Regions from separate parts of the Paenibacillus sp. NPDC058898 genome, predicted to be linked through region 2. Evidence: riboswitches for the same ligand, from Rfam matches in the RefSeq annotation. Region 2 holds a riboswitch; the other holds the start of a gene.
What was found. A riboswitch is a leader RNA that binds a small molecule or an ion and turns the genes downstream of it on or off. The one in region 2 is predicted to bind FMN.
Positions count from the first base shown of each region.

Region 1 (16,112 bases), on a different contig from region 2:
TGTGCAAACGGGGACAAGATCATTTTGCTTCGAGGCTCAATTCATAGTAAACTATAGAATGCATTGTAAAAAAATCGATTGAAGCGTTCTAATAACGGAAGGAGATAACACATATGGCTAAAAAAGCAAAGATCACATTGGAGAACGGCAAAGAGGTAGTGCTGGATCTGTTTGAGAATGATGCACCGAACACGGTAGCTAATTTTGAGAAATTGGCAAACTCCGGGTTTTATAACGGTCTTGTATTCCACCGCGTAATCCCTGGGTTCGTAGCTCAAGGCGGTTGCCCACAGGGAACGGGAACAGGCGGTCCTGGCTATACCATCAACTGCGAGATCAACCCTAACAAGCATGAGCGTGGCAGCTTGGCCATGGCGCATGCTGGCCGTAACACGGGCGGAAGCCAGTTCTATGTATGCTACGAGCCGCAGCCGCATTTGGACGGACAGCATACGGTGTTCGGCAAAGTTGTTGAGGGCATGGAGTACGTGGATGCATTCAAGGGCCGTGATAAAATGGAAAAAGTAGAAGTATACGAAGCTTAAAAATAGCTTCTGTTCAGGACAGGCTCACTCTTAAGGGTGAGCCTGTTTTTATTGTTATTCCGGTAGGAGTTACGCAGGGTCGGGAAATAATTGACGAAACTCTTCCGGAACAGGCCGGCTTTTACGAGTATGTACATCCATCGCCACACTGGTAACGGCGGCATCCGCGCAAAGCTCTTCCTGTTTGTTGTAAATCTTCTGAATCAGCACATAACTCGTACGACCCATAGAATGCGGTTCGGTCACGATGGTCAGCCGTTCGCCTTGGCCGCACTCCTTGCGGTAATTGATGTTGATATTGACGGTAACGGTCTGGACGCCAAGCCGTTTCAGCATATCATATTGAAGACCTCCTGCTTCATACCATTCCTCACGGCCCCACTCCAGATATTCCAGGTATTTGGCGTTGTTTACATGTCCGTTCACGTCGATTTCCGTAGGACGGACGATAATGTCCAGCGAAGTTTTCATCCCAGCTCGCTCCTTTTTAACTGTATCTAGTTCCCGTGTTTATCCTACTAAACTGTTCTCTCTATGGGGAGTATTCTCCTTCTGGGTCCATACACATATTGGAGAATAAAGTTATGAACTTTAAAAAAGTTAGTTGTTTTTTCTTGCAATTATCAAAAGGTGGTGATAAGATTCTTCATAAGATCAAACAATTTCATATGTTTTATCCTTCGGGGCAGGGTGAAATTCCCTACCGGCGGTGATGAACGCAGTGATTGAGCTTTTGAAAGCAGATGGCTGTGTCTTAGTCCGTGACCCGGATACGCGTGTGTTGTTACACACCGTATGCGGTGGACCTGGTGAAAATCCGGGACCGACAGTATAGTCTGGATGGGAGAAGGAGTGAGAGACACATAAGCAACATGTGCTATTTGTGTCTATGCACACAACGTGATATGCGTTATGTGCAGGTTTTCACATGCAATTCAAATCTGTGCTTGCGATGATTGGATGTCGCCGGTAACGGATTTGGGTCGTTTGTTATAGGCAAAACCTGCATTTATGACGGTTATTAAGTGTGTCAATGATTAACTTCCATCAAGCCCTGTTAAGGATTCCCCGAATCTTTGGCAGGGCTTTTTTATGTGAACATTGGGAAAGGGGCATGTTTACCATGGATACCGTCAACGATGAATTTTATATGTCACTTGCGCTGGACCTGGCTGAACGTGCTCAGGGTCAAACCGGGATAAATCCGGTTGTTGGCTGTGTCGTTGTTAAGGATGGCGCGCTTGCAGGGGTGGGAACACATTTGGAGCGCGGAACACCGCACGCTGAGGTTCATGCTCTGAATATGGCTGGCAGCAAAGCGGCGGGAAGTACGGTGTACGTGACACTGGAGCCCTGCAGTCACTATGGTACGACGCCGCCCTGCAGCGAGAGGCTGATTGCCGAGGGTGTTCAGCGAGTGGTTGTTGCTTGCGAGGACCCTAATCCTCTGGTTGCGGGCAAAGGGATTCAAATGCTGCGCGCAGCGGGAATTCGGGTTGAGACCGGTGTCCTTAAGGAACGTGCGCTTCGCTTGAACGAAACCTTCATTAAGTTCATTACGACGGGTCAGCCCTTCGTAACGTTAAAGACAGCCAGCACGCTGGACGGAAAAATCGCATCAAAAACCGGCGATAGCAAGTGGATATCCAATGAAGAATCAAGAGAGCTTGTGCATACGCTGCGTCATCGCCATCAAGGCATCATGGTTGGCGTGTCAACAGTTATCGCGGATAATCCGAGCCTGACAACGAGACTTGGCGTGAAAGGTTTGCATCCGATCAGGATCATCGTGGATTCCAGCCTGCGAATCCCGCCCGACAGCCATGTCGTGACAGACGGATTGGCGCCAACGTGGATCTTGACGACGGAGAAGGCCGATGAGACGAAGCGGATCGGGCTGGAAGAGCTGGGCGTTCAGGTCATCCCCTGCGGGCCAGGTCCACGTGTGGATCTGAAGGCTGCGCTGGCGAAGCTGGGACAGAAGGGGATTGCCTCCATTTTGCTGGAAGGTGGCGGTACTCTAAATGGTTCGATGCTGGAACAGAAGCTGGTGGATCGGCTCATCCAGTTTATCGCCCCTAAGATTATCGGCGGGTATGATGCACCTGGGAATTACATGTTAAGCGGGTATGAACAGATGGACCAAGCGATTATGCTGACAGGACTTGAGACGGAAAGACTGGGCGACAATATTTATGTCACCGGGATTCCGGTCTGGAAATAAGGAGAAAGAAAGGAGGGAAGCCTGTGTTTACTGGATTGGTTGAGGAGATCGGCGAAATGAGGCGGATCGGACGGAAAGGCGAAGCCATGCTGCTGAGCATTTCCGCTAGCCGGATCATGGATGATTTAAAGCTGGGGGACAGCGTATCCGTTAATGGCGTCTGCTTGACAGCCACAACGATTGACAAAGGAATATTTACGGTCGATGTGATGCCGGAAACCTACAGAAATACGAACCTTAAGGAACTGCAGCCAGGCGGAAAGGTGAATCTGGAACGGGCAATGGCGGCCGGAGGTCGATTTGGAGGCCATATCGTTCAGGGGCATGTGGATGGCGTCGGCATCATTCGGAATGTGCAGGCAGATCAGAATGCCGTGGTATACGAGATTGCGCCCTCGAGTGGGGATGTATTCAAATATATCATTCCGAAGGGCTCCGTCACACTGGATGGAATCAGCTTGACCGTTGTCAAAACAACAGATTCCTCCTTTACGGTATCCATCATCCCCCACACGCTGGCGGAGACGGTGCTGGCATATAAAAAAGCAGGCGATACGATTAATATCGAATGCGACATTTTAGGAAAATATGTAGATCACCTGCTGCATTACGGCTCAGAAGGGGCCGGGAGCAGAGGCGGGACAAAACCGGGAATCAGCAGGGATTATCTTGCGGAGCATGGATTTGCCTAAGCCGAGTGCTCACATAGAGTCTCCATGAGAAGAAGGAGGAGTAGCGATGGATGAGCGCTTTTCATTTCATACAATCGAAGAGGCGTTAACCGATTTGAAGGAAGGCAAGGTCGTCATTGTCGTAGACGATGAAGACCGTGAGAATGAGGGCGATTTTATCGCATTAGCTGATATGGCAACACCGGAGGTCATTAATTTTATGATAACCGAAGGCAGAGGGTTGGTATGTTTGCCCATGACGCAGGCCAGAGCTCAGGAGCTCGACCTCAAACCGATGGTTACCCAAAATACGGATTATCATGGAACGGCCTTTACGGTCTCCATTGATCATAAGGATACCACGACGGGCATCTCGGCCTATGAGCGGTCCATCACCGTCAAAGGTATCTTGGATTCGAATGCATCTGCATCCGATTTCCGAAGACCGGGTCATATGTTCCCACTGATCGCAAAGGATGGAGGCGTCCTGCGCCGGGCAGGGCATACGGAGGCCGCTGTCGATCTTGCCAGATTGAGCGGGTCCTATCCGGCCGGCGTCATCTGCGAGGTGATCAAGGAAGACGGCACAATGGCACGGCTGCCGGACCTTGTGGAGATTGCGAAGAAGCATGATCTGAAGCTGATCAGCATCAAGGATCTGATTCATTACCGCAATGAAAAAGAAAAGCTGGTCCAGCGAGAGGTAGCTGTGCGGATGCCGACCGATTTCGGCGTGTTTCAAGCGGTTGCCTACACCAACGACGTGGACAATAAAGAGCATGTAGCTTTGGTAAAAGGGGAGATCGATGGGAATGAGCCTGTCCTCGTACGCGTGCATTCCGAGTGCCTGACAGGAGATGTGTTCCACTCCCATCGCTGCGATTGCGGTCCCCAATTCGAGGCGGCCCTCCGCCAAATCGATGAAGCGGGTAGAGGCGTTCTTCTCTACATGCGCCAGGAGGGGCGGGGCATCGGCTTAATCAACAAACTGAAAGCCTACAAGCTCCAGGAAGAGGGACTCGACACTGTAGACGCCAACCTGAAGCTCGGCTTTGCGGCAGATCTGCGTGATTACGGCATCGGAGCCCAGATCCTGAAGGATTTGGGGATCAGAAAGATCCGGTTGCTGACAAACAATCCACGCAAAATCAAAGGCCTCGAAGGATACGGCTTGGAGGTGGTCGAGCGCGTTCCGATCCAAATGCCGGAGAACGAGGATAACACGGGCTACCTGCATACCAAGCAAGCCAAGCTCGGACATATGCTGAAATTCAACGATATTGAGCAGAACGAGAGCACCAATTAATCACCACATAACAAAAGGTCAATCATGTGGGGAGGTTTGCCTCATGGAACGACCCAGCGAAGAGGACGGAATGCTGCTGGAGAAGCGGTAGCGTTCGCCTTTAAATCCTGATTTCTTCCCTCCAGAAAATAGATCATGAAATCAGGAGTTAACAGCGATCGGAAGCAGCAGCCGTCAGCGCAGCGGGCAACCACATCGATGTCATCCCAAATCCCATGTTTGACCTTATAAACTCCAAACCGAAAGGAAGTTTTCCATTATGGCAACTATATTTGAAGGTAAATTAGTATCCGAGGGATTAAAGTACGGTATCGTCGTAGGTCGTTTCAACGAGTTCATCACCAGCAAGCTGCTGAGCGGCGCACTGGACGCATTGAAGCGACACGGCGCACAGGAGAACGAAGTGGATGTCGCGTGGGTGCCGGGAGCGTTTGAAATCCCGCTCATCGCCCAAAAAATGGCAGAAAGCGGCAAATACGATGCAATCATCACCTTGGGAACCGTCATTCGCGGCTCTACCACGCACTATGATTATGTGTGCAACGAAGTGGCCAAGGGGGTATCCGCAATTAACCTGAAGACGGGTGTACCAACGATTTTCGGTGTCGTGACGACGGAGAATATCGAACAAGCCGTGGAGCGTGCGGGAACGAAGGCTGGCAATAAAGGTTGGGATTCCGCGATGGCAGCCATCGAGATGGCGAACTTGACGAAAAGCCTAAAATAGTGCTTATTTAATGTAGTGCTCTTTTTTTAGAGCACTGCATTTTATTTTTTGGCGGGAGGATTCACCGTGACCGTATTATACAAGCTGGAAACGTTTGAAGGACCGCTCGATCTGCTGCTGCATTTGATTGATAAAGCGGAAATCGACATCCAGGATATTCCCGTCAGCGAGATTACCGAACAATACATGGCCTATTTGCACAACATGCAGGAGCTGGAGCTGGAGATTACGAGTGAGTTTCTGGTGATGGCTGCAACGCTGCTGTCTATAAAAAGCAAGTTATTGCTTCCGAAGCCTCCGGTTATCGAGATGGACGAGTTTGATTTTTATGAAGAAGATGACATGGATCCGAGAGCAGAGCTTATTGCCAAGCTGATCGAATACCGCAAGTACAAAGGCATTGCCCGCCATTTGCATGAGAAGGAATGGGAACGCAGTTTAATTTATTCCAAGGAAGCCGAAGACCTCACGCCTTACATGCCGGAAGTGGAAGAGAATCCGGTGCAGGGATTACATATTTCGGATTTGATCGCTGCTTTTCAAAAAGCATTAAGCAAAGCAGTCAAACGCACTTCGTATGCCCGCATTCAGCGGGATGAAATATCGGTTAAGGACCGGATTCGTCAGGTCATGGATGCCCTGGAGGAGGTTGGGCCGGGAGGCAGGATCCTGTTCTCCAAGCTGCTTCACGAAGAGATGGTACGGCATGAAATCGTGGTAACCTTCCTGGCCATTTTGGAACTGATGAAAATGAAGCAAATTTTGTGCTACCAAGAGAAGTTGTTTGAAGATATCGTCATGGAGTGGAGAGGGGAAGGACGCATTGATGGATTATCCGAAGCTGAAATCGATTATTGAGGGGCTTCTGTTCCTGTCGGGAGAAGAGGGCTTGTCGGTTAGGCAAATTGCTGAGATCACCGAGCAGTCGGATGGCCTGGTTGGCGAAGCGCTTGAGGACATGAAGGAAGAATGGGAGCGTTACGAGCGGGGGATTCAGATCGTACAGATTGCGGGGAACTACAAAATCGCTACGCTGGCCGAACATGCTCCGTATTTTGAGCGCCTGGCGTATTCGCCTTCCCGTTCTTCCTTGTCACAAGCCGCACTCGAAACACTCTCCATCGTTGCCTATCGTCAACCGATTACGCGTGTAGAGATTGAAGACATCCGCGGCGTCAAGGCCGAACGGGCGATCCATACGCTGGTAAGCAAAGGACTGATCGAGGAAGTCGGACGGGCCGAGGCGATTGGCAGACCGATTTTGTATGGAACAACCAAGTCTTTCCTGGAATATTTCGGACTTGCCAATATCAAGGATTTGCCGGAGCCGTCGCAATTTGAAGATAATGATAACTTGGAAGAGGAAACGCAGCTGTTGTTCGATAAGCTTGACGGTCGTCAACTTACGTTTGATGATGTAGAGGAAAGTTAGCCATTATAGAACACAATAGGCTGTAATAGAATCCTGGGCGTGGAGAAATCCACCGCCCGGGATTTTTTAATGTCACTTGCGAAAGTTTGAAATCAGAGGGACTTGGAATCGTTTCGCATCATTTGGGGGCACTTTTGCCATACTAAGCCAAGCGGATTACATTTTACTAAGTACGTTTTGGGGGTTACTTCGTGAGGGTATGGATCTTTCTGGCGGTCGGTTTGGTCGTTCTCCTCATCGTATTGCTGGTCGTTGTGCTGAGCTCCAAGGTAACGATTAAGCTGGATGTGGTTCTAAGAAAAGATGAATATAAATTGTTGGCGGAAATTAAAATGATCTTCGGATTGATTACGCGGAAATATGAAGTCCCCTTTCACCTGGCAAACGGTGGGATCGAGTTTAAGAAGGAAACCGTTCCCGCAGAGCAGGGGATTCCCCTCCGTTCGAAAGAGCAGGAGGATCCTTCAAGAAGAACTATTCGATACAGGGACTATGCGCGGGTATTGTGGTCTACAAAAGGTTTCAAAAAATGGACGAGACAGACGATGGCGGCCGTTCATTTCATGGATGTGCGCTGGTCAACCCGGATTGCGCTTGAGCATGCGGCCGATACAGCGGTAGCGACCGGGCTGCTGCATGGCATCAAGCATACGCTTCTGGGATGGATGTCGTATCACCTGATCATGGAAGAGATGCCCCAAATCGATGTGGTGCCAATCTTTAACGGTCCGCCGCAAATTTCCACAGAGCTAAACTGCATAGCGAAAATCTCCTGCGGAAAAGCTATGTATGCTGGACTGGTACTTATAGTTCGCGTGTTAAAGGTGAAAGGAGGAATTAGATCATGGCAGAACACCCTATTCAAGGCTTGATGCAAACGGCTATGGAAAACATCAAGGGAATGGTGGACGTTAATACGATTGTAGGCGACCCGGTGAATACGCCTGACGGCAGCGTTATCCTGCCAATCAGTAAAGTGGCTTTTGGTTTCGCTGCCGGCGGCAGCGACTACAACGTTGAGGCGGGAGGCACCCACTCAACTACCACCACTAACGGGACGCACAACGATCATAGTGCCCTTCCTTTTGGCGGCGGCAGCGGCGGTGGCGTGTCCATTCGGCCGATTGCTTTTCTGGTCGTGGGTAAAGAAGGCGTGCACATCGTGCCGCTGGACAATCAAACCCATCTGTTTGAACGGATTATTGATGCGACACCGTTTTTACTCGATCAAATCCAGTCGATGTTTCAATCAGGCAGCAATGCCGCGAACGACACCACGCCTCCGCCTGCGTACTGATGGAGCAAGCAAATCCCTTTCGTTCACAACGAAAGGGATTTTTGCTGTGAAGATTAGTGGATTTATAAGCTTTCAGCCGAGGCTAAACTCAAACCGATCATTGCTGGTAAAACTTCACTTTAATGGGGGGCGGTTTTGGTGAAAGTACGTCGACAGACGTTTCTGTTGCGAAATGGACATACCTTTAGCGTGAACGACATATACTTGTACAAGATTTCTGAACACCGGAGGATAAGATGATGAAAATGAAATGGACGAACTGCAAGTCTTTGTTATCCATGTTGATGGTCATAAGCTGCTTGCTGGTTACGGCTGTCCCCGTGCATGCAGATCATGAGAATGGCCCCGCCAATCATGCCCAGGCAGCCGCACTGATTGATGTCACTTCCGGTAGAGTGCTGTACAGCAAGAACGGGGACGAGCGTTTGAGAATCGCAAGCCTGACCAAGATCATGACAGCCATCGTGGCAATTGAACACGGCAAGCTGGATGATCGCGTCAAGGTCTCCAAAAATGCTTTTGCCAAAGAGGGCTCCTCGATCTTCCTGAAGCTTGGTGAGGAGATGACGCTTGAGAATTTGCTGTACGGCTTAATGCTGCGATCAGGCAACGATGCCGCGACGGCGATTGCCGAACATGTCGGAGGGACGGAAGAAGGCTTTGTGTTGCTGATGAACGAGAAGGCGGCAGGGCTCGGCTTGACGAACTCGCATTTTATGAATCCCCATGGACTGGATCATGATGAACATTACTCTTCTGCTAATGACGTAGCCAAACTGACGGCCTATGCCCTCAAGAACCCTGTCTTTAGCGAGATTGTCAAAACCAAGGCCAAGAAAGCGCCCAATCCGAATGAAGCGTGGGACTACAAATGGGATAACAAAAACAAGATGCTTCGTTTCTACGAGGGGGCGGACGGCGTCAAAACCGGTTACACCAAAAAAGCATTCCGCTGCCTGGTGAGCTCCGCCACCCGAAACGGTCAGCAGATTGCGGCGGTCACGCTGAACGACGGCAACGATTGGAATGATCATTCCAAGATGCTGGATTACGGATTTGCCCATTTTCCACTGAAAAAGGTTACGGAGAAAGGGCAGAAGATCCAGGGCTATCCACTCGTCACGGGCAGTTCCTTTACCTATGCGTTCGCGCATGATGAGGAAGCACGCTTGGTGAAGAAACTGGTCCTGCATAAAGCGAGCACACCCGACTTGTCTTTCGGACTACGGGGTCATATTGAACTGCTGCTCGATAATGTCAGCATCGGCAAAATTCCAGTCTATGCGGAAGGAAGCAAGCTTCCTGAAGTCCCTGAGGTCTTGCAGAAGTCCAGAAGCACATCCGGACCACTCGGTTCGTTGTCGCTGTGGCAGTCTGCAGGAGAAGTGCTTAGGCATCTGTTCAGGGCCAAATCATAACTAGCCTTCGCTAAAGAGATCGTGGATTCTCACGGAGCGGGGGCAGCAAACGGGGGCGAAGAGATGATCAATTTGATTTGGATGGGGATGATACTGATCGGCGTTTGCTTTGCGGCAGTGAACGGGAACATCGAAAGTGTTACAAAAGCCGCTTTTGACGGAGCCCAGACGGGAGTGACTGTCTCCTTCGGTCTCATCAGCATACTGGTGTTCTGGCTTGGCATGATGCGCCTGGCAGAGGACGCGGGCCTGCTGAAGAAGGTTGCCAAGCTGCTGGGCCCGGTTGTCCGCTTCCTGTTCCCGGATGTACCGAAGAATCATCCCGCTATGGGATATATACTGTCTAACATGAGCGCCAATTTGTTCGGTCTGGGCAATGCGGCAACTCCGATGGGAATCAAAGCGATGCAGGAGCTTCAGAAGTTAAACCCGGATAAGGAAACAGCGTCTCCGGCGATGTGTACCCTGCTTGCATTAAACACGGCCAGCATTACGCTGATACCGACAACGCTAATCGCGATCCGGCTGAATTATGAGTCCGCCAATCCTTCGGAAATCGTCGGCACCACGCTTTTGGCCACAGCGATTGCAACGGCGGCCGCCATTATGGCTGACCGATGGTATCGTAGAAGGACGATACGCCGCCAGAAGCCGCCGGGAATCGGTACAAGCCTGAACCCGGATGTGAAGGGGTGATGAGGGTTGCTATCATGGATTAATCTTGTATCCGCTTGGTCTATTCCCATGATTATCGCATTCATTCCGCTTTATGCTTACACGCGCAAAGTACCCGTATATGAATCGTTTGTGGATGGAGCCAAGGACGGCTTCTCCACAGCGATTGGGATTATCCCGCACTTGGTCGGCATGATGGTTGCCATTAGCGTATTTCGGTCTTCCGGTGCGCTTGAGTTTTTTGTGGGTTGGACGGGCCCCTTTCTGCAATCGCTAGGGGTACCGAGCGAGATTTTGCCTTTGGGAATTCTCAGGCCGTTGACGGGTACAGGCTCTCTCGCTTACACGACTGAGCTGATCCGCGCATACGGTCCGGATTCCATGATTGGCCGAATTGCTTCGACCATACAAGGAAGCACGGACACGACTTTGTACGTTCTGACCGTCTATTTTGGCGCCGTGGGTATCCGCAATGGCCGGTATGCGCTGAAGGTGGGGCTGTTCTCCGATTTGATCGGTTTTATTGCAGCGATTGCCGTATGTCTGCTGGTGTTCGGATAATTAAGACATGCGGGCTGTCTGAGTAAGACGGAGCGTTTTTTCTATGTAACAGGACGTATGCCTATACCCTCGATTCCATCGCGTCATATACTGCTGCAGTTACAAATTGTAGTAGGGGTGATGAAATGGAATTCGAGGGTTTTGTTATTCATCATACCGTGTGCGAGCGGGAACCGCGGAACTGGGATTTTAAAATCCATCAGGACGGCTCGGTCTCTTCTTCATCCATGCTGGTTCAGCCGGGACAGATTCACATCTGTCTTGAGGGCGACTTCAATATTGGCTACCAGTCCATGTCGCTGGACCAGAAAACACAGCTGTTTACCGCCAGCAAAATCATTTTGGAGCTATCCAGACTCCATGATATTTCCCCGTTATACTTGTTTCCTCACTCCGACACCTGTCCCGGGGCACATTTTCCATGGAACGCGCTTGTGATTTATCCTGTCGATGGTTATCATTAGGAATGAGGTGACCTAACGAACATGGAGAGATTACAGAAAATTATGGCACAGGCCGGAGTCGCTTCCCGCCGCAAGTGCGAGGAATTGATTCTTGAAGGCAAGGTGCAGGTAAACGGAGAGACCGTTACCGAACTCGGCACGAAGGCCGATCCAGCCCAGGATATCATTACGGTTTCAGGCAAACCGATAAAGAATGAGAAAAAGGTATACATTATGCTGAATAAGCCGAAGGGAGTCATTACAAGCGCTTCTGATCCCGAAGGCCGAAAAATTGTATCGGATTATCTCAAGGGCATTAAAGAGCGGGTATATCCGATTGGACGATTGGACTATGATACAGAAGGACTCCTGCTGCTGACCAATGACGGCGAATTTGCCAATCTGCTCAGCCACCCTAAATATCATGTACCCAAGACTTATTTGGCTACCGTGAAAGGGGTGCCCCATGGCACCGAACTGGACAAGCTTCGCCAAGGGATTATGCTGGAAGACGGCATGACGTCTCCTGCCGAGGTGGAGTATAAGGATGTGGATCCGGATAATAAACAATCCGTCATATCGATTACCATTCATGAGGGCCGCAACCGTCAAGTGAGAAGGATGTTCGAAGCGATTTCCCATCCGGTAACGCGATTGAAGCGTATATCTTACGGTGATCTGCTGCTGCAAAATTTAAAACGGGGCTTGTACCGCCATTTGACAGCGGATGAAATCAACCAGCTTTTGCAGATGGCGAAAGCCGCTAAGCCGGGCGGGAAACCGAAGAGAAAACGTTAAACCCGACACATAATATTCAAAATGGCGAGCGGCGTTTATGACAAATTTCGTTATAATTGTTCATAGGATGTTCACACCCGTAGTATACGATATGATGAATGTCATAGAAAGGAAGCTGCTGCTTTATGGGCAAATCAAAGAAAAGCGTACAGATTGTGATTCTGCTTGCCATTATCCTGATCGGAGTGTACGCCGTTGCAACCGTTGTATTCGGCTCTGATGAGGTTCCCAAAGTGGGTCAAAAGGCAGCGGATTTTGAACTTCTAGGCATGGATGGCGGCGTACATACCATGAGTGAATACGAGGGTAAGGCCAGGGTGATTAATTTCTGGGGCACCTACTGTCCGCCATGCGTGCGGGAAATGCCGGCTCTACAAGCTCAGTGGGAGAAATGGAGCAGTCAAGGCGTTGAGATCATCGGAATTAATGTGGGAGAGAACAAAATGACCGTTGAGAATTTCGTTGCTCAAACCGGCGTGAAGTTCCCCATACTGATGGATCCGAAACGGAATGCTGTTGCCAGCTATGGGGTTGGGCCCATGCCAACCACCTTTTTTGTTACGGCCTCTGGCAAGATTGACCATATTCGTATAGGCGAACTGGATTTGAACACCCTTGATAAACAAATTGAACAGTTGGTGAATGCGAAATGAGTCAAGGTTCCAAGCCTTTGATCCAGAACACGAAGTGTGATTGTGGACACCAGAATCCAACGGGGACGGTCCTCTGCGAGGCTTGCGGGAAGCCGCTGACCGAGGAAGCGGAGGCCCAGCCGATTCTGGAAATGCGGTATGACGGCGTTGCTCGTCGATCACAGAAAGAAAACCCCGGTATGATCGATCGGGTATGGAATTTCTTCTCTTCGGTAAAGGTAGCAATATATCTGATATTGCTTACCTTGATCGGCTCCTCGCTGGGGACCATCTTTCCGCAGGAAAGTACATTCCTTAATATTGACCCCTCAGTTTATTACAAAGAGGAGTACGGACAGCTGGGGCATATTTATTACTTGCTCGGGCTGTCTCATACATACACGTCATGGTGGTTCGTGCTGCTGCTTGTCATGATCGGCGCATCGCTTGTCATTTGCAGTCTTGACCGGGTCCTGCCCCTGTACAAAGCGCTCAGCAGACAGCGGATTCCGAAGCACATGTCCTTCCTTACCCGCCAGAAGGTGGTATACCAAGGGCATGTTGATGAAGACGGTGCCGACTGGGTTGAACGGGTGAAGCCAATCATTAAGAAGAAGGGTTACCGAGTGCGAACGGATGGCGGAACCCTACTGGCAGAGAAGCAGCGGTTCAGCCGCTGGGGCCCCTATGTTCTTCATATCGGTCTGATTGTTTTCCTGCTTGCAGTTCTTGGACGGAATCTTCCCGGACTGCATATGGACGAGCACATGGCTTTCCCTCAAGATGAACCGGTGCACATCAAGAACACCAGTTACTATTTATTGAACGATGGCTTTAAGGTGGAGTTCTACACCGAGGACGATATGCCTGAGGAATTCAAAGGCAAGAATAAAGTACTGCCGAAGGAGTTCCAAACCCAGGCGATCCTGTATATGTGCGAGGCCAATTGCGACGATTTTGATAAAAAACCTCAGCTCGTGGAATTGACACGCCATAACATCGAGGTGAATCATCCTCTTAATTACAAAGGGTTAAAAGCTTATCAATTCGATTATGATCTGACCCCGATTCTCCGTTCGGTTTCGCCGGTGCTGATTAACAGTAAGAGCGGGAAGGAATACGGCAAAATCACCTTGTCGATCGACGATCCTCAAAGAGAGTATCAGGCGGGAGAATATACGTTAACGCTTACACAATCCTTTACCGATTTTGGACTTGGCGATAACGGCAAACCGGTAAACCTGTCACCTAACCCGAATGCGCCTGCATTCTTATTTCTGATTAAGGGACCTGAACTGCCAAAGGAAGGCATTCAATACTTCTACTTCCCTAAACAGATTGACAAGGAACGCTTTAATCAGGAAGCGATCAATGCACAGCTGGCGGGTGGGGAAGCGCTCGTACAACTGGATGTACGGAGCATGGACGATGTGGACTTTTCGGAATCTACGACTTATCTGAATATTCGTGTGGATAAAGCCATGCCGTTCATTTGGATTGGTTGTTTTATCGGTATGCTCGGCCTGATCATGGGCTTTTATTTCACCCATCGCCGGATCTGGCTGCGTATTGATAACCAAACGCTGACCCTTGGCGCACATACGAACAAGAACTGGTTTGGGCTTCGCAAGGAGATCTCCGCGATCCTCAAGCAAATGAATATCGAAGTCGATGAAAAGTCATTGGAGAATAACGGGGGGACTAAGCATGAATCTAATTGATTTTAGCGGCAACGCATTTATCGTTGCTTTTACCTTGTATTGTGCGGCATTTATTATGTATGGACTTGCCGTGATGGGACGACGGTTCCGCAAGCGGGACCCGGAAGCCCATTTGGCTAAATGGGGGAAGATTGCATTTGTGACGGCATCGATCGGTTTGATCGGACATCTGCTGTACTTCTTTACGAGATGGGCGGGCTCTGGACATGTGCCTGTCAGCAACATGTATGAGTTTATGACCTTCTTGTCGATGGCAATCATGATTGCCTTCCTCGTACTTTATTTTATCTACAAAAAATCGCTGCTCGGATTGTTTGCACTGCCGCTGGCTATTCTGATCATGGCGTATGCTGCTGTATTTCCGCAGGAGGTGCAGCCGCTGATTCCTTCGCTTCAGTCCTATTGGCTGGGGATTCACGTAACCTTGGCTGCGCTGGGCGATGCATTTTTTGCGGTCGGTTTTATCGCCGGCCTGATGCACTTGCTCCGTACCGTTAACTTTAGCGGAACAGACAAAGGCGCGCGCAAGGAACAGCGCTGGCTTGAACTCTGCATGTTTGCCATCGTGATCCTGATCGGATTTATTTTGTCGGTATACAGCTTCCGTGCGAGCGGATATCAGGCTGAATTTAACCAGACTTTGGTTGACCCGAAGACAGAAAATAGTACAATAGTAAAAGTGGAATATAACATGCCACCGCTTGTCGCACCTTATAAAAGCGAAACGGAGAGCATGCAGTCCTTCTTGGGCATGAAATCTCCACTCATGGAAGCTCCGTCCTGGATGCACGGCGTGAACGCTGGACGTAAGCTGAATACGGTGATATGGTCGCTGATCACGGGGTTGATCCTGTACGGATTGCTCCGCCTTATCCTGCGCAAGCCGCTGGCCAAGTTCATTCAGCCTGCCCTTAATAGATTGGATCCGGACGATCTGGATGAAATCAGTTATCGAGCCATTGCGATTGGGTTCCCGGTATTTACACTGGGAGGTCTCATATTCGCCATGATCTGGGCAGAAATTGCCTGGGGCCGGTTCTGGGGCTGGGATCCGAAGGAAGTATGGGCGCTTATTACATGGTTGTTCTACAGCGTGTACCTTCATCTCCGGCTATCGCGCGGCTGGCAGGGTAAATATTCGTCCTGGCTGTCCGTTATCGGCTTTATCGTGGTCATGTTTACGCTGGTCGGCGTCAACTTGATAATCGCGGGTCTGCATTCCTATGCGGGAACCGATTAATGTAAATCGAATAGCAGTGAATGATCAATCAGAAGGGCCCTTTCTTAATCAAGAGGGCCACTTCTGATTTTCCCTATAAAAATGAAGGAGTTGGCTGCCAATGTCAGAGCACGGAAATCGCATACTAGTTGTTGATGATGAAGAACGAATTCGCCGATTGTTAAAAATGTATTTGGAGAAGGAAGGGTATGAAATCGAAGAGGCGGAAGATGGAGAAACTGCTCTTCGCAAAGCAAGTTCCGAAGATTACGGGCTCGTTATTCTGGATGTGATGCTGCCCGGGATGGATGGTGTCGAAGTGTGCACACGTCTCCGTCAGGTAAAGTCTACGCCTATTCTCATGCTGACTGCCAAGGGTGAGGAGATCAATCGCGTACAGGGATTTGAAGTGGGGGCCGACGATTATGTTGTGAAGCCGTTCA
Region 1 is NZ_JBMOSM010000027.1:20,498-36,609, reverse strand. It holds gene ACOZB4_RS33220 (peptidylprolyl isomerase) at 114-545, shown strand; gene ACOZB4_RS33215 (acyl-CoA thioesterase) at 615-1,016, opposite strand; FMN riboswitch at 1,218-1,401, shown strand; gene ribD (bifunctional diaminohydroxyphosphoribosylaminopyrimidine deaminase/5-amino-6-(5-phosphoribosylamino)uracil reductase RibD) at 1,669-2,769, shown strand; gene ribE (riboflavin synthase) at 2,793-3,461, shown strand; gene ACOZB4_RS33200 (bifunctional 3,4-dihydroxy-2-butanone-4-phosphate synthase/GTP cyclohydrolase II) at 3,508-4,746, shown strand; gene ribE (6,7-dimethyl-8-ribityllumazine synthase) at 5,006-5,473, shown strand; gene ACOZB4_RS33190 (segregation and condensation protein A) at 5,540-6,331, shown strand; gene scpB (SMC-Scp complex subunit ScpB) at 6,300-6,905, shown strand; gene ACOZB4_RS33180 (DUF2953 domain-containing protein) at 7,097-7,777, shown strand; gene ytfJ (GerW family sporulation protein) at 7,750-8,202, shown strand; gene ACOZB4_RS33170 (D-alanyl-D-alanine carboxypeptidase family protein) at 8,439-9,620, shown strand; gene ACOZB4_RS33165 (nucleoside recognition domain-containing protein) at 9,684-10,316, shown strand; gene ACOZB4_RS33160 (spore maturation protein) at 10,323-10,856, shown strand; gene ACOZB4_RS33155 (N-acetylmuramoyl-L-alanine amidase) at 10,982-11,320, shown strand; gene ACOZB4_RS33150 (pseudouridine synthase) at 11,342-12,097, shown strand; gene ACOZB4_RS33145 (redoxin domain-containing protein) at 12,223-12,750, shown strand; gene resB (cytochrome c biogenesis protein ResB) at 12,747-14,450, shown strand; gene ccsB (c-type cytochrome biogenesis protein CcsB) at 14,437-15,690, shown strand; gene ACOZB4_RS33130 (response regulator transcription factor) at 15,791-16,112, shown strand, end outside.
Region 1: linked by a shared signal. The riboswitch ahead of ribD (bifunctional diaminohydroxyphosphoribosylaminopyrimidine deaminase/5-amino-6-(5-phosphoribosylamino)uracil reductase RibD) and the one ahead of ACOZB4_RS28190 (DMT family transporter) in region 2 are both predicted to bind FMN.

Region 2 (16,112 bases):
GTCGACTTGCAATTTGACAAGGAAGGCAAGGTCCTCGTCGGAGAAGGCGAGCTCGGCGGCCAGCTGATTCCGGTGGATAGCAATGTGGCAGAAGACAAGCAGGCCAAGGATATGCTGGCCCCTTATAATGCCGAATTAGAAGAGCTCATGAAGCAGGTAGTCGGTATAGCAGATGTTCTGCTGGACGGTAAGCGCGAGAATGTTCGCTCCAAGGAAACGAATCTCGGTAATCTAATTGCGGATGGCATGCTGGTAAAAGCGAAGGAGCTTAAGAACGCCGATGTTGCCCTCACCAATGGAGGGGGTATTCGCGCCGCTATTGATGAAGGTGAAATCACGATGGGCGAGCTGCGCACGGTGATGCCTTTCGGAAACACGCTGTTTGTCATGGACGTCACAGGACAGCAGCTGAAGGTCGGATTGGAAAACGGAATTAGCGGTGCGAAATTGGCCGATCTGCCGGGGAAATTCCCGCAAATCGCCGGGATGAAATTCAAATGGGATCCTAGCGCTCCGGCAGGAAATAAAGTGTACGATGTACAGATTATGAAGGGCGGAAGCTATAAACCCCTGGTATTGACCGAAACGTACAGGATGGCAACGAACAGTTTTGTGGCCAAAGGCGGGGACGGATATAAATCCTTTGCCGAAGCGATTGCCGAAGGGAAATATAACGAGGATCTGGGTTATCCGGATTATGAAATCTTCATGGAATACGTGACCAAGCTTGGCGGAAAGGTCTCCCCGAAGGTCGAGGGACGAATTACCGAGCAGAAGAAACCGGTGAATCCAGGTGATGGCTCCTCTCCGGGATCAGGTTCAGGATCAGGCGGTTCTGTAACACCGCCGACAACGCAGCCTAACCCTCCTTCCACGGGTGGAAATACATCATTGCCCAACGTAATGACAGGTAAGGATCTGAATATAAGCGCTGCAGGTGCAGCAGTGGACCACATTACGGTGAAGGAAGAGGCGTGGAAGAAGGCAGTTGCCGGATTATCTGCGAACGGGCAGCAGGAACTCATTATTCGGGCCCCTGAGTTGAACCGTGCCGCTGATCTATCTCTTTCGGCAGTTGGTCTGAATCAGGCCATGGAACGGAATTCGAATACGATCCTGGTGCTGGAGACCGCACTTGGTGCGTTCCATCTTCCGGTAACGGCTCTGCATTTGGATGAGGTTTTGAAGTCTGTACAAGGTTCCGGCAGCATCCAAGTGAAAATATCCATGACCCCGGTTGGTAGCAGCGTGGTGGATGCTATGACAAGCAAGGCAACTTCCATGGGCGCCGTGATGGCTGCGAATGGAGCACTTCAGTTTGGCGTAGCGGTTGGCGTGCCAGGCGCAGAGCAAGAAGTAAAGGATTTCGAGAAGCGTGTGGTCAGTCGCATCCTGCCGCTGCCGGCAGGAACAGCTCCGAATTCGGTCACTGCTATAATCTATGACGCCGATGCAGGAACCTTCCGATTTGTACCGGCTGCAGCGACGACATGGAACGGTAAACCGGCCATCGAAGTGAAGCATGCCGGAAACGGCATTTATGCACTACTGCAGTACAAGAAAACCTTTGCGGATCTAAACGGGCACTGGGCGAAAGCGGAAATCGAATCTATGGCTTCCAAGCTTCTCGTGAACGGAGTTAACGCTAACTCGTACGCACCGGGCAAGGTAATCACGCGAGCAGAGTTTACGGCTATGCTGGTCCGTGCGATGGGACTTAGTCCAGTTATCGAGAGCGGAGCATTCAAGGATGTCCAGGATGCCTCCGCGTATGCTGGCGAGATCGGCGCAGCGTTGCGTTACGGCTTGATCGAAGGCGGCACAGATGGTGTTTTCTCACCAAATGCCGGCATGACCCGGGCAGAAATGGCTGTGATGATTACCCGGGCTATGGAAGCGGTAAGTCCGACAAGCCTGCCAAACCAGGATGCAAATGCTGGTAATGAATTCAAAGATCAGGCATCCATCCCTGTCTGGGCGGCTGCCCATGTAGCCAGTCTTACTGAGCAAGGCATCGTGCAGGGTGATAATCAGGGTAATTTCGGAGCACTCGATTCGGTTACCCGTGCACAAGCAGCACTTGTTCTGAAGCGGACTTTGGCAGCATTGAAGTTCATGAACTAAGCGAAGCGGGAATACATTAGAAATTATAAGACCGTCCTTAAGGTTGATCAGAAACCTTTCGGGCGGTTTTTTATATCTAAGTCATTTGTGAGCGATTAAAGAGAAGTGTCCAGGCATCCGATAATTGAAGTAAGGGTTGAAATAACAATTGGATAAGGATGTGAGTTCATGCGCGTTGAGTCAGCATATACATACTGGAGTCCTGTGAAATCGAAGAAAGCCGAACCAGCCCAAGAAGGGTTTGAACAGCTGCTCCAGAAGAACAAGAAGGAAGAAGAGGGCAAGGGAAAGATGGTAACCGTTAGAGAAGGCGGTTATTTGCGTCAGTATATGGTTCGGCCGGATGGGAGCAAAATGCTATTAAGCGAGACGAAGCAGTTCGAGAGTGAAACCGCCGCCAGTTCAACAGATCTATCGATGTCGTTGCCTCGAGCAGGCGGAATGAGCCTCAATACCAAGGAAGCTCTCGATCTGTTATGCCTTCAGGCTGGGGCAGTCGGTACCCGGTCCATCTTCAAGGTATTCGATATAACATAAAAGGAAAATGGCAAAAAATCATACTGGTAACAAATCGATACTTGCTGTATAATTCTCAGTAAGTCTTGGTTGAACGTGAGATTTTTCATTGTATTTAAGTCTAATTTCATTTATTTTGAAAATAGATGTATTTACATGAAAGGATTCATGTTATAATTCAATTCATCAACTAAGCTTATAGGGATTATCGGTTAATTTAGTATGGATGCATGACAAAAATAAAACATGAATATGGATCTTCGGGGTAAGGTGAAATTCCTAACCGGCGGTGATGGTTCGTTCCGGCGTGAACGAAACTCAGCCCGCGACTCGCTGCGTTCTGGCACGAACATGAATGCAGCGACTGACTTGGTGCAATTCCAAGGCCGACGGTAAAGTCCGGATGGGAGAAGATCAAAGATGAGTTTGCCGTAGATGGGAAATTTTCCTTTCGACGCAGGCTTATTTGATCAGCCCCCGTATACGTCGACACATGTCGATGGCGGGGGCTTTCTGCTAGTAAGACCTCCGTATTCAAGACAGGAGAGGGCAAGATGAGTAATATTAATACCGGGGTTAAAATGAAACCCTATGATTCCGACGCACAGGCAAGTCGACGTTTTAAGGGAGGGTTCTGGCTTGTCGTTTTGGGAGCCGCTCTGTGGGGCGTAGACCCGTTATTCCGGGTCATTCTGCTCAAGAATCTGACTTCGGCTCAGATCGTTTTGCTTGAACACATCATTATATCCTTGATTGCAATCCCTGTATTGTGGAAGAACCGCGAGGAACTAAAAGGCCTTGGCTGGAATCATGTCGGTGCGCTGCTGTTTATATCCTGGGGCGGCTCGGCATTGGCTACCGTATTGTTTACGATGGGGCTGTCGAGCGGCAATCTGAATGCCGTCCTGCTGCTTCAGAAGCTTCAGCCGCTGTTTGCCATCATTTTGGCCAGCTTACTTCTGAAAGAGAAGCTTCCGCGCCATTTCGGGATACTTCTCATTATCGCTTTGGCGGGCACGTATTTACTGACCTTTGGCCTAACCCTTCCGATTGGCCATTGGAACGAGTTTATTCAAGTTGGCAGCCTTTTGTCCTTAGGTGCGGCAGCCCTGTGGGGCGGTTCAACGGTCATGGGGCGCCTGATGGTAGGCAAACTGAAATACGAGACGGTAACCTCGCTGCGTTTCGTGCTGGCACTGCCGCTCCTGACCGTCATTACATGGAGTGAGGGGGCAGCATGGAATATGCCGGCCTGGAATACCGGGGCATTTGCCTTGGTATCGCTGAACCTGATCGGTCAGGCATTGCTGCCGGGTCTCCTGAGTTTGCTGGTTTATTATAAAGGGTTAACCACGACCAAAGCCTCCGTGGCAACACTTGCGGAATTGAGTTTTCCTATGGTGGGCGTGCTCATCAACTGGATCGTATTCCAGCAGATCGTGACAGGTCCTCAGCTTCTGGGATTCCTGCTGATCTGGATCGTACTGTTTATCATTTCCAGACAGCAATCCGAAGCTTCTCCCCAATTACAATAATTTCATAAAAGTTTGCAAAAAAGCCGGTCCGAAATGGATCGGCTTTTTTGTCGTTACAAAGCTGTCCAATGGACCTGTCGCCCTTGCAAAGGGATCATTTTTTCGAAAGATGTGTAGGGTTTTTGGAATTATAGGTGTCTTATATAGTAGCACCGGATCTATGGCTTGGTTCAACAAAATAGATGGTTATAAAAGGGGGGAGGGTCCATGGAGGATCGGACATTGCTGGATGGGCTTGCGAGGAAAGATCCGTTATGTTTTGAAACTTTGGTTGACCGCTATTCACGCTACATTGCCGCGGTGGTCGCTAAGGTGGCTGGTGGACGGTTTAATTCCTACGATGTGGAGGAAATCACCGGTGACGTGCTGGTCAAGCTGTGGACAGACGGGTCCACAATCATGCTGCGCGGAGATAGTCTCAAGCCTTATCTGGCCATCACCGCGCGTAATCATACCTTGAATGTTTTACGAAAAAGACAGCGGGTCATTGAATCCGAGTTGGAAGATGATGCCGTTTCTTGCCCCTCAGCAGAGGCATTGGTTATTCTCCGGCAGGAGAAGGAAACGATAAGCGGCATGGTGCAGGGTATGGGCGAACCGGATCGCGAAATATTCATCCGCAGGTACTTCTACTTGGAGAAAGTCCGCGATATTGCAAGCAGGCTGAATATGCAGGAGAAAGCCGTCACCGCTCGGATCCGCCGGGCAAGGGACAAACTGCGCATTCATTATGAAATCGAGAATCCGTAGGATTTCTATAAGGATCGTGTCTATAGGAGTGAAGCTTCAAATCGATAGCGAAAGGAGATGGAGGCAAGTGAAGCGGCGAATTGTAGATATTATGGCCAATATCGACAATCAGGAGCTAGACAATCTCCTCCTTACGGAGGAAGAGGAACGCGAGTTGACGGAGCAGATCAGTATGGAACGAATCAAGAACCGAGCGATGAACCGTATTCAAGAGGAGGAAACGATGGTGTTTAAAAACAGGAAAGTAAAAAAATATAAAGCGAGTATCGTTATCGCTGCGGCGATGATTATGATACTTAGCACGACCGCTTTTGCGAGCCAATACATGGATAGTTTGAAGCAGTTCTTCGGTCAATCCGCGTCCATTGCGGAAGATGAGCGATCACCCATACGAGGAAGTGATACCGTGTCTGGGGTGACCATGAATGTTGAAGAAGGCATATATGTCGGTAACAGCGGCTATTTGGTTGTCAGCTTTACGAAAGAGGATGGTACGCCATTCCCTGCGGGTGTTTCGATACCCAGACTTGAACTGAAAACGGAACATAATGTGAATTATATGGTGGGGCAGCAGCTTCTTGACGATAACAAAAAGCTTGTCGGCGTATTTGAGATGGATGCGATGAGTGACCTCGACGGGTTAAAAGCACGGATTACAGCCGATCGAATCACGGCAGCGGGCGACACCCATACCGTCGAAGGGCCATGGGATGTTAAATTCACCATTTCTCCCGGCAAGCAAAGAGAGCAGAGCCTGAATCTGGCGATTGATGAGGGTGAGGAAGCACTGTCTCTCAGCACCATTAGCGTATCTTCCATCGGTGTGGCCATCGAAGGCAAGCGTACGGACGGTGAGCTGGATAAACTGCCGGAATACACGCCGGAGGTTAAGGTCACCGCCGCGGACGGATCAGAACTGATCCTTCATGCTAGCTCGACAAGTACGACAATGAGAGGGTTTCAATGGCTGTATAATCTGGACAGCAAGAATAACCTTGTTTTTCTGGGGGATATGGATATCAAGAGTATCAGCATTGACGGCAACGTGACGGAGCTGAAGTAAATCTTGAGCTGGCAGGGGGGAAACCTCGAGGGGCAGAAGCGAAGACTTCTGCCCTTTATGCATGATGAATACCTAGGCAGGAATGGAATCCGAAAGCCGTGACGCAACAGGCCATAGCCTGAATGCGCTCACGGCTTTTTTTAGGCACGGGATCGAATTTTATACATGAGAAAAAAATGTATTGAAATTGTAGAAAACGTCCATTAAAATGAAACTAACTACTATACTAGTTATACTAGTATGGTGAAAGTGACTCTCGACATGATTACGCAGGGATTGGTTCAGGCGCTGGACTGGGAACCATATATCGATAAGTACCTTCCGACAGCGGCCGTAGTCACACTGCCCGGAGAAATGACAGTTCAGGATGTTGTGGAAGATATAAAAAGAAAGCTGAATCTTCCGTATCTTCGTTATATCGGGAACCAAAGAGGAACATGCTCCAGAATCGGCATAACCGTTGGCTACCGGGGCGGCGGAACGCACGCCATTCCCCTTTGTGTGAATGAGCGGCTGGATCTTCTTATCGCCGGCGAAGGCCCGGAATGGGAGACGCCCGAATACATCGGCGATGCAGCGGCCCAAGGCCGGAACCCGTCCATGCTCCTGCTTGGCCATGCCGCCAGCGAGGAGCCCGGTATGGTCTGCGTGGCGGAGCGGCTGCGAGAGTTTTTTCCGAAGATTCCCGTACATGATATACCGTCCGTGCCCTTGATTCAGGTAATATAGAGGGAGGATAACTTAAGCAAAGAGAACATTGAGCATAGGAGAAAGAGGTAACGTATATATGTCAACAGAGCAAAAGATTAAAGGCTCTACCAGGGAATATTCATATCAGCTACTGAAGGACCGGATTTTCCATCTGGAGCTGGAGCCGGGTACGAAAATCTCGGAAAAAGAAATTGCGGATGAATTGAACGTCAGCCGAACGCCAGTCCGGGAAGCGTTCATGAAACTTGCCGAGGAGGAACTGCTCGACATCATTCCGCAAAGCGGGACAATCGTATCCCGTATTAATCTCAGGCATGTTGAGGAAGGCCGGTTTATCCGGGAGAAGATCGAGAAGGAAATCGTGGCGCTCGCCTGTGAGTTTTTCCCCGAAGAGTTCCGTTTCCGTCTGGAAACCAATATTGCGCTTCAGGACGTATGCGCGGGCAACCATAATTTCTATAAGCTGTTTGAGCTGGACGAGGAGTTCCATCAAATTCTGTTTGAGGGTACGGGCAAAGAACGGACCTGGAAGATGCTGCAGCAATTGAATATTCATTTCAACCGTCTGCGGCTGCTTCGCCTGTCCAAGGATTCAAACTGGGAGCATATCATCTCGCAGCATAAGGAAATATATCAGCTGATCGTCAATAAACAAGCGGAGCAGGCCATGAACGTGATGGAGCGTCATCTGCGTCTTGTCGTTGTGGAGCAGGATATTTTACGCGAGAAGTACCCGCATTATTTTATTTAACAAGCGATATCATTCATTAAAAAACAATGACCCGCAGGAGTGTCACTTGGGAGCAAGTGAGCTGCCTTGCGGGCCATTTTTCATTAAATCGATCTGCGGATGACACGGTCAAGCATTTGGGCCACGTGGGATGGACCTTGATCCAGATCCTGTTGATCCAGGGTTACCCAGGAATGCTGTTCATCCATATCGAGTGATCGCTGGAGCCAGCCTGAAACGCCTCTGCCTCTGCGGTCGACTTCGACCAGAATGGAAATGCCGTCCTGCTCCGGATAGAGGATCAATTCAAGCTCTGTGATATGGCCGGCATAGGAGGAGCCAGGATAAAATTCAATTTCTTGCACAAATGGAACACCCCGGCCTAATCTAGGGTGATATTCGCATGTTGCTATTTTGAAGCTGAAGCCAAGGGCTTCCACGGCGTCAAACACAACGGATGCGTCCGCGTTCGGTTCAACGTCGATGAAATCACGATCCTTCGGATCGATGGCATTATCGATATCGAGTCCGGTATGGATCCATACCGGCTGCCGTGAAATGGTGAGCGGTGTTTCTAACGGCAGGGGAAAAGAGAATGGTATTTCCTGTTGATCGCCAGGCTTCAACGTGAGGCGGCTGGAGACATTGATTTTGGCAAGGGTATAGGATTCTATGTATTTCTTGTCGTCGCTTTCCTTGGTATATTCCGTCATCACTTTCAAGTAAATGCGGTCGACTGTCTGCTCTACGTTCCCTCCCTTAATGTGAATAATGCCGCGTACCTCTTCACCCGGATAATAGGAGGATTTCTCGAGATGCGTATCGATCTGGGCTGCTCCAATTCCTACACTGGCTAGCATTTTGTTGAAAAACGACATAAAAGATACCTCCATATGAGAATGTATGATAATGGAATTATACGCCGGGGGATCACCTCTGGTTTCCGAATTGCAAAAATATTTTTTTGCGGTTTTACGCGGTGAAGATGTTGACGCCAAGGAAGCAGAAGAACACCGATGAAATCGGGAAAAAGAACACGGCCCGTTAGCATTCGCAGGTTCGGCATGGTATATTGGACACGATACCATTAAGGATGGAGAAATCAAGGCATGAGTGAACAACGACGTTCTGGACAAGGAACCAAAAACAACAAATCAACGGCATACGGGAATAAGCCGGGTGAGCGGACTGCAGCGAACCAAGCTGGGGCCAAGCCGGCTTTTAAGCGTGAATATAGGAAGAACAAGGATTCGTTATTGTCTTCATCGTATTCGAAGGCGAAACCATCCGATAAACATAAGCAAGAAGTACGCGGGCCAAGGCCTTCATCTGGACGTGAGCACGCAGATGAGCTGCAAGCCGGTGACATTATAGTCGTTACGATCAAACGGCTTGGGATCAACGGCGAAGGAGTCGGCTATTACCGCCGCAAGGCAGTGTTTATTGACGGAGCGATCACGAACGAAGTCGTCAAAGCCGAGGTAAAAGAGGTCCAGCCTAAATTTATAAAGGCACAGTTGGTAGAAGTGGAGAAGCGTTCGCCTCACCGTATTGAGCCTCCTTGTCCGGTGTTTGGTATTTGCGGCGGATGCCAAATTCAGCATATCTCTTATGAGGGACAGTTGCATGCCAAGACGGATATCGTGCGTGAAGCATTCAGCCGATACGCAGGACGTGACGACGTGAAGTTTAAGCCGATTCTTGGCATGGAGCACCCATGGGATTACCGGAATAAAGCACAGCTGCAGCTGAAACGGAAGGGCCATGAAGTGATTGCAGGGCTCTATGAAGCGGACAGCCATACGATTGTGGACATTAGCGGCTGCCCGATTCAGCACCCGAAGGTGAATGAAGCGGTGGAGAAGGTCAAATCGGTCCTCGAAGAATTGCGGATTCCGCTGCACAAAGAGAATGGAAACAAGGACGGCGTACGGACGATTGTGGTTCGCCACGGCTTCCAATCCGGGGAGATTCAGGTGACACTGGTCACGGCCGGAAGCAAGCTGCCAAGGCAGGACGATCTCGTTCGTCTGCTGCGCCTTACCATTCCGGAGGTGAGCGGGATTTCACTCAATATCAATCCGAAGAAAACCTCGCTCATCTTCGGAGACCGGACGATCTCGCTGTGGGGAGCCGAGAGCATGCAGGAATCGCTGAGCGACCTGCAATTCTCGCTGTCGCCCAGAGCGTTCTTCCAGCTGAATCCGCAGCAGACGGTCAAGCTGTATGAGTCGGTCCGGGGGGCAGCCGGATTGACGGGGAAGGAAACCGTCATCGACGCCTATTGCGGAACCGGTACGATCGGGCTGTGGCTTGCGCCTTATGCCCAGGAGGTGCGCGGGATCGAGGCGATCCCTGAAGCCGTCGAGGATGCCAAGGCCAATGCGCAGCGAAATGGACGTGCTAACGCGAGCTTTCACGTCGGCCAGGCAGAGGAACTGCTGCCGCGCTGGGTCAAGGAGGGCATGAAGCCGGACGTCATCATTGCCGACCCACCGCGCACCGGCCTGGACCCGCGCTTCTTGGAGACAGTGCTCCGCACCAAGCCGAAGCGGTTTGTGTACGTTTCTTGCAATCCTTCAACCCTGGCGAAAGATTGCAAGGTTCTGCTGGAGGGCGGCTATGAAATCGAATGGGCGCAGCCGGTCGACATGTTCCCGCAGACAAGCCATGTGGAAGCGGTAACGTTGTTGGTGAGAAAAGAATAGATGAGATGTGATAGTGTTGCTCAAAGTTATACGGTGTGGTGGGTATCGCACATAATTGTATGAGGGGGGAATCTAACTTGGCAAAGGAATTGTCAACAGAGCAACGTGAAGGGCTACTCCATACATTGAAAGCCCGTTATGAGAAAAACATGTACCGCCATATAGGCCTGGAATGGGATGACGTACAAACAAAGCTTAAAGCAAATCCTGAAAAGCTATGGTCGCTCCATGAGATGGAAATAACCGGCGGAGAGCCGGATGTTGTAGGTCATGACAACAAGACGGGCGAATACATTTTTTATGATTGTTCAGCTGAGAGTCCAAAAGGCCGCCGAAGTATTTGTTACGACCGTGAAGCGCTGGAATCAAGAAAAGAACACAAACCGAAGAATAGTGCTGTTGAAATGGCAACCGCCATGGGCATAGAGTTGCTATCGGAAGAACAATACCGGGAATTGCAAAAACTTGGAAATTTCGATTTGAAAACATCGAGCTGGGTGGTAACACCTGCCAGTATTAGAAAACTCGGCGGAGCCATTTTTTGTGATCGCCGCTACGACACTGTCTTCGTGTACCACAATGGAGCGGAATCATACTATGCTGCCAGGGGATTCCGTGGCTCGCTAAGGGTCTGAATTTTGAAGAGGTTTTCGATAAATGTACGGTAGGACAAATAGATGAGATGTTTTGATGGAACTACACAGAGGGGCGGAAAGCTCCTCTTTTTCGTATAATCATAACCGCTCGGAATTCCTTCCTGTAATGGCCCCCCCATACCACCGCGGTCGACAACCCCCCTTTTCTATGATATGGTAGCAAGTAATTAGGCATTTCGTTCCCATGGGACGAGGTGCCTTCTCGCATATATAAAAGCGTTTTACATTAAATGTCTATCTGGAGGTGATGCAATGGTGCTCCTACTTTCCCCGCTACGGGGGGAGAAATCCGTAGTTCATTATGGATGATTGATGGTGAGTACACCCAAAATAACGATAATTTGAGGAGTGTTGTTGAGATGAGAGTAAATTTACGAGCAGAAACGCGCGCCGCGATGAACAAAACCGGACTTAAGCAGCTTCGTCTATCGGGGCGAATTCCGGCAATTGTATTTGGCACAGGGGAAGAGAATATGATGATTCAACTGTCCGCCAAAGAATTCGGCAAATGGGCAAGGAACGGCAAAGGAGGAATCCTTGAGCTTCGTTTTGACGATCGGGAGCCGCTTCCGGTTTTGCTGGAGTCGGTTCAGCGTGATCCAATCACTCGTGAATACATCCATGTCGACTTTTTACGTATTAATATAAATGAAGTTGTGCGCACGAGAGTGAATCTCGATTACATCGGTGCCGCCAAGGGAGCCAAACTTGGAGGAGTCGTCCAAATACAAAGCACGTTCATCGAGATTGAGTCCTTCCCGGACCGTATTCCTGCCACCATTCCTGTTGAAATCAGCGAACTGGAGATTGGGCATTCTTTACATGTCGGGGACCTTAAACTGCCTGACGGCGTCGTGCTGATCTCTTCGGCAAACGAACTGCTCGTGTCAGTGGTGACACCGAAAGTCCAGTTGGAAGAACCGGAGGCTATGTAACTTCTGCTGCCGGCGATTGCTTCCCGATATTCCATCGGGAAGTAATCGCCGTTTTTTTTGCTTAAAACCTTGAACAGAATCCGGAACTTTCCATCAAGAGAGACTAGGCTTGGCCGTCATTATTATTGTACACTCAAGTCATGTGGAGTGCGGCCTGCCGCTTACCCGGCAGCTGCATACTAAGCCAATGAAGGAAGTGTCGAACCATGAATGTGGAATCCGTAATGTCGGAGCTTGAAGCACTCGGCAAGGAACGGCTGAAGAAAATGTACCTGTCCAATGGGGCGCGTGAACCGCTCTTTGGCGTAGCAACAGGCGCCATGAAGCCGATTGCCAAGAAAATCAAAATCAATCAGCCTTTGGCTGAGCAGCTTTACGCCACCGGAAACTATGACGCCATGTACTTTGCCGGCATCATTGCAGACCCTAAAGGGATGACGGCAGCGGATTATGATCGTTGGATGGATGCGGCCTATTTTTATATGCTGTCCGATTATGTGGTTGCCGTAACGTTGGCAGAGGCGGATATCGCGCAGGAAGTTGCCGATCAATGGATCGCAAGCGGCGAAGAGCTTAGAATGTCGGCGGGGTGGAGCTGTTACTGCTGGCTGCTCGGAAGCAGACCCGATCATGAGTTCCCGGAAAGTAAAATCTCGGCCATGCTCGAACTGGTGGAAAAGACCATCCATGAGTCTTTGGACCGAACGAAATCCGCGATGAATAATTTCATGTACACTGTAGCCGTATCTTATTTGCCGCTCCATGATAAGGCGGTTGAGACCGCAAAGGCCGTAGGACCGGTAGAGATGAAGCGGGGCGACAAGAGCAAGTTCCTGAACGCTTCCGAAAATATTAGGAAAGAAGTCGAGAGAGGGAAGCTTGGTTTCAAACGCAAGTATGTGAGATGTTAAACCATTCGTTCGTTGAATGCTGATCTCGTTTATGAAACCTATTAACCTGTGAAAGGGACGTTATTCCATGAAAGAGGATAAAATCGTTTATGGGTCGATCGACGAATATATTTCAAGCTGCACTCCCGAAGTTCAAAGCATTCTCCAGACATTAAGACAAGTGATTCAGGAGATGGCTCCGGAAGCGAAGGAAAAAATCAGCTATCAGATACCGACCTTCGAATATCACGGAAATTTGGTGCATTTTGCGGCATTTAAGAAGCATATCGGTTTTTACCCGGCCCCCAGCGGCATTGAGGCGTTTCAAGATGAGTTAAAGGAATATCATAAGTCCAAAGGTACCTTGCAATTTCCCATCGATAAGCCTTTGCCCTATGACCTGATACGCCGAATCGTTCAATATCGGGTCGAGCAAAACCTGCAAAAGGCAAACAGCAAATCAAAAGGGAAGAAGTCGGTGGAGAGCTGAGATGGAAGATCAGAGAAGGCGGTTTTACTGCCTTCTTTTAAAGTTCCTTTTTCAAATAGTAATGCGTATGCCGTCCGGCATTCTCGATCTTGCCATATACCTCATAACCCTGCTTGATGTAAAAATCCAAGGCTTGAAAGCTAAGTGTATCCAACTTTGCGAACTCGCATTGCTTCTCTATCGCTATTTTTTCCACCTCGTTCAACAGCTTGGCTCCGTACCCCGATTTACGGTATGGTTCATCCACGAATAAGTAGTGGATCTCCAGCCAGTTCCAGCATATTTCCCCCACAATCCCACCCAAAATCTGACCGTCCGCATTCCTCAACAATAAATTGATTTCCTGATACCGGTCTTTTAAGTCGTCTGGGAAGTGTTTGAGATTATACGCAATCAATTGATTTCTCACATAATTTTTATCCTCACTCTTTGACGCTATGACTTCATTCGTGAAATAGATTTCCATATCGGTTTGCTCCTTCTAGTATGCCAGTTGACTCATATTCATTAGAATTCGGAACCATTGAACCCTATCTTCCTCAACATACCATACCCAGCGCATGGACCGACGGTAAAAAATCTTTTTAAAAGAATGTACCCGTGAGGCAGGGGAATGCCTATGCTATACTGTGGTTGTTATTTTATCCGTTTCATCTAAGGGAGGATTGTCCTAACATGTGTTGCATCGCATTCATACGTATTCGTTAATGAAGGTACAGAACATCTAAATCCATCCATTTTCATGTAAAAATGCGAAGGATTATTTGTGCTGTGCCTTTTTCATTACTATACGAATGAATGAGGTGCTTTTTTGTGTCCAAAAATAATAAAAATAATCGGGAAAAGCTGAAGAAACCGTCTAACTTTTCCGCGCAGCATTTATTAGTCAGCAAACGGCTGATTCATGATATGATCGATTTGGCCCAGATCCGATCCACCGATACCGTTCTCGATATCGGAGCAGCGACAGGGGCATTAACCTTTCCGCTGGCAGAGAAGGCGGCACATGTGCTCGCGATCGAGACCGATCCGGCGTTTGTGGATAAACTGTTCAGCAAGATAAAAGATGGAAGCAACATTCGCGTCAAGCAGTCTGATTTCCTGGAGGTTCCTCTTCCGAAAAGTCCGTTTGCCGTCGTGGCGAATATTCCGTATTCGATCACCACGCCGATCATGGCGAGGCTGCTGGATCATCCCGGCGTGCCGCTGCAGCGAGCCGTGCTGCTTGTGGAAAAGGGTGCAGCCAAACGTTTTACGGCAGTTCCTGTTCAAGATCCGCGTATCTTAAGCTGGAGGATGCATTACGACATTCGGCTCGTGCGAACCATATCGCCTCAACATTTTGCGCCGCCTCCCAAAGTGGATTCCGCTATTCTAGCTATCAACCGGAGGAAGAAGCCGCTCATTGCCACGCAGCATCAGCCGAAGTTTACAGCGCTGGCAGCCTACGGATTGCGGGACTCGAGGCTGCCGTTATTCGTGGCCCTGGCGGGCGTGTTCACGCCTCCCCAGATTACGAAGCTGGTCCGATTGCTGGGGGTGGATCGAGAGCTCCCCATCAGTAGGCTGAACGAAGAGCAGTGGGGAACTGTATTCCATACGATGCTCCAGCATGTGCCGTCAAGTCGTTGGCCCAAACTTTCTACAAGCTCCAAAGGCAAATCCAAGAAAAGAAAATAACATTCGATGGAGATCTCCGTCGTTTCTAATACGATCAATTTTAAAATATTCACAGAATTTGCTTGACCCTGACACTAGTGTCAGGGTTTACAATGAAATCGAATCGTTCATCTAGGAGGCGTAGAAGCATGAAAATCGGAGAACTTGCAGCCCGTACCGGAGTCAGCATCCGTTCGCTTCGATACTACGAACAGCAAGGACTGCTTATGCCGGTTCGCAACGAGAACGGATACCGGGAGTATTCGAGCCTCGCAGAAGAACAGGTGCGTACTATCCAGTTGTATTTGAATCTGGGGTTGTCCACCGAGCAGATCGCTGGTTTCCTGCATTGCGTCTTGAAAAATAAAGAGGCGTTTTGCGCGGAGGTGTTCCCGATTTTCCGTCAAAAAATTGCCGAGATCGAGGCGCAAATTCACCAGCTGAATCATATCAAGATGAATCTGGAGGAACGCATGCAATCGATTCTGGATGAACGAGAATCGGAAGAAGCGGAGGAATGCAAATGAGTTTATCACAAATAGATGCAGCCAGCTTTCAAAGCGCGATTAAACAGAATGGAGTCACTCTTGTTGAATTTGGAGCCAAGTGGTGCCCGCCGTGCAAAGTGCTGCTTCCCATCCTGGATGAGCTGAGTCAGGAAGAAGCGGGTCGCCTGGATGTCTATCAGGTGGATTGTGACGAATCCCCAGAGCTTGCCGCTCAATTCGGCATTATGTCCATGCCGACGGTGATTGTGTTTCATAACGGAGAACCGGCAGACAAACTCATTGGACTTCGGCCTAAGAGTGTGTATCAAGCGGCGATAGGCCGTTATGTATCATAGATTGAATAATCGATGAATGAGCGAAAACGCCTCTGATGTTTGATACACAGAGGCGTTTTCTATTGATGTAGAGGGCATTATTCGCCGTGTATCGAATTCTTATATAGTACCCGTAACAAGCTGCTGAAGCTGTTTGGGATCATCTGATGATAGGATTTTTTGTGAATAAATATATGCCTGGCAAGGCGCAGAAGCGAAAATTTTTAAGGAGGTGCTTTAATTGACAACAGAGATCTTTTTCTCAACCAACTCCATCGGTCATGTAACGGATGAGCAGCTTCAAGCTATGCTGAACAGACACCATCTAGGGAACCTCATTTCAGCTGAGAAAACGTCTGAGGGAGTAGGAAATCAGACGTTGTTCATTAACTCGAGCCAAGGAAGCTATGTATTAAAGGGAAATCCCCTTTATACAGGGCAGTTGGTTGAAGAAAAATTTTATACGGACTATTTGCAAGAGTATACATCACTGCCTTTATCGGCCCCATATCTGTTGGATGA
Region 2 is NZ_JBMOSM010000014.1:146,844-162,955, forward strand. It holds gene ACOZB4_RS28180 (choice-of-anchor I family protein) at 1-2,124, shown strand, start outside; gene ACOZB4_RS28185 (hypothetical protein) at 2,293-2,661, shown strand; FMN riboswitch at 2,893-3,059, shown strand; gene ACOZB4_RS28190 (DMT family transporter) at 3,195-4,175, shown strand; gene ACOZB4_RS28195 (RNA polymerase sigma factor) at 4,383-4,925, shown strand; gene ACOZB4_RS28200 (hypothetical protein) at 4,993-5,988, shown strand; gene ACOZB4_RS28205 (Nif3-like dinuclear metal center hexameric protein) at 6,229-6,717, shown strand; gene ACOZB4_RS28210 (GntR family transcriptional regulator) at 6,776-7,450, shown strand; gene ACOZB4_RS28215 (sporulation protein) at 7,534-8,307, opposite strand; gene rlmD (23S rRNA (uracil(1939)-C(5))-methyltransferase RlmD) at 8,539-10,137, shown strand; gene ACOZB4_RS28225 (DUF4256 domain-containing protein) at 10,215-10,772, shown strand; gene ACOZB4_RS28230 (50S ribosomal protein L25) at 11,153-11,728, shown strand; gene ACOZB4_RS28235 (DNA alkylation repair protein) at 11,935-12,639, shown strand; gene ACOZB4_RS28240 (iron chaperone) at 12,707-13,108, shown strand; gene ACOZB4_RS28245 (GNAT family N-acetyltransferase) at 13,146-13,574, opposite strand; gene erm (23S ribosomal RNA methyltransferase Erm) at 13,922-14,788, shown strand; gene ACOZB4_RS28255 (MerR family transcriptional regulator) at 14,917-15,294, shown strand; gene ACOZB4_RS28260 (thioredoxin family protein) at 15,291-15,611, shown strand; gene ACOZB4_RS28265 (phosphotransferase family protein) at 15,832-16,112, shown strand, end outside.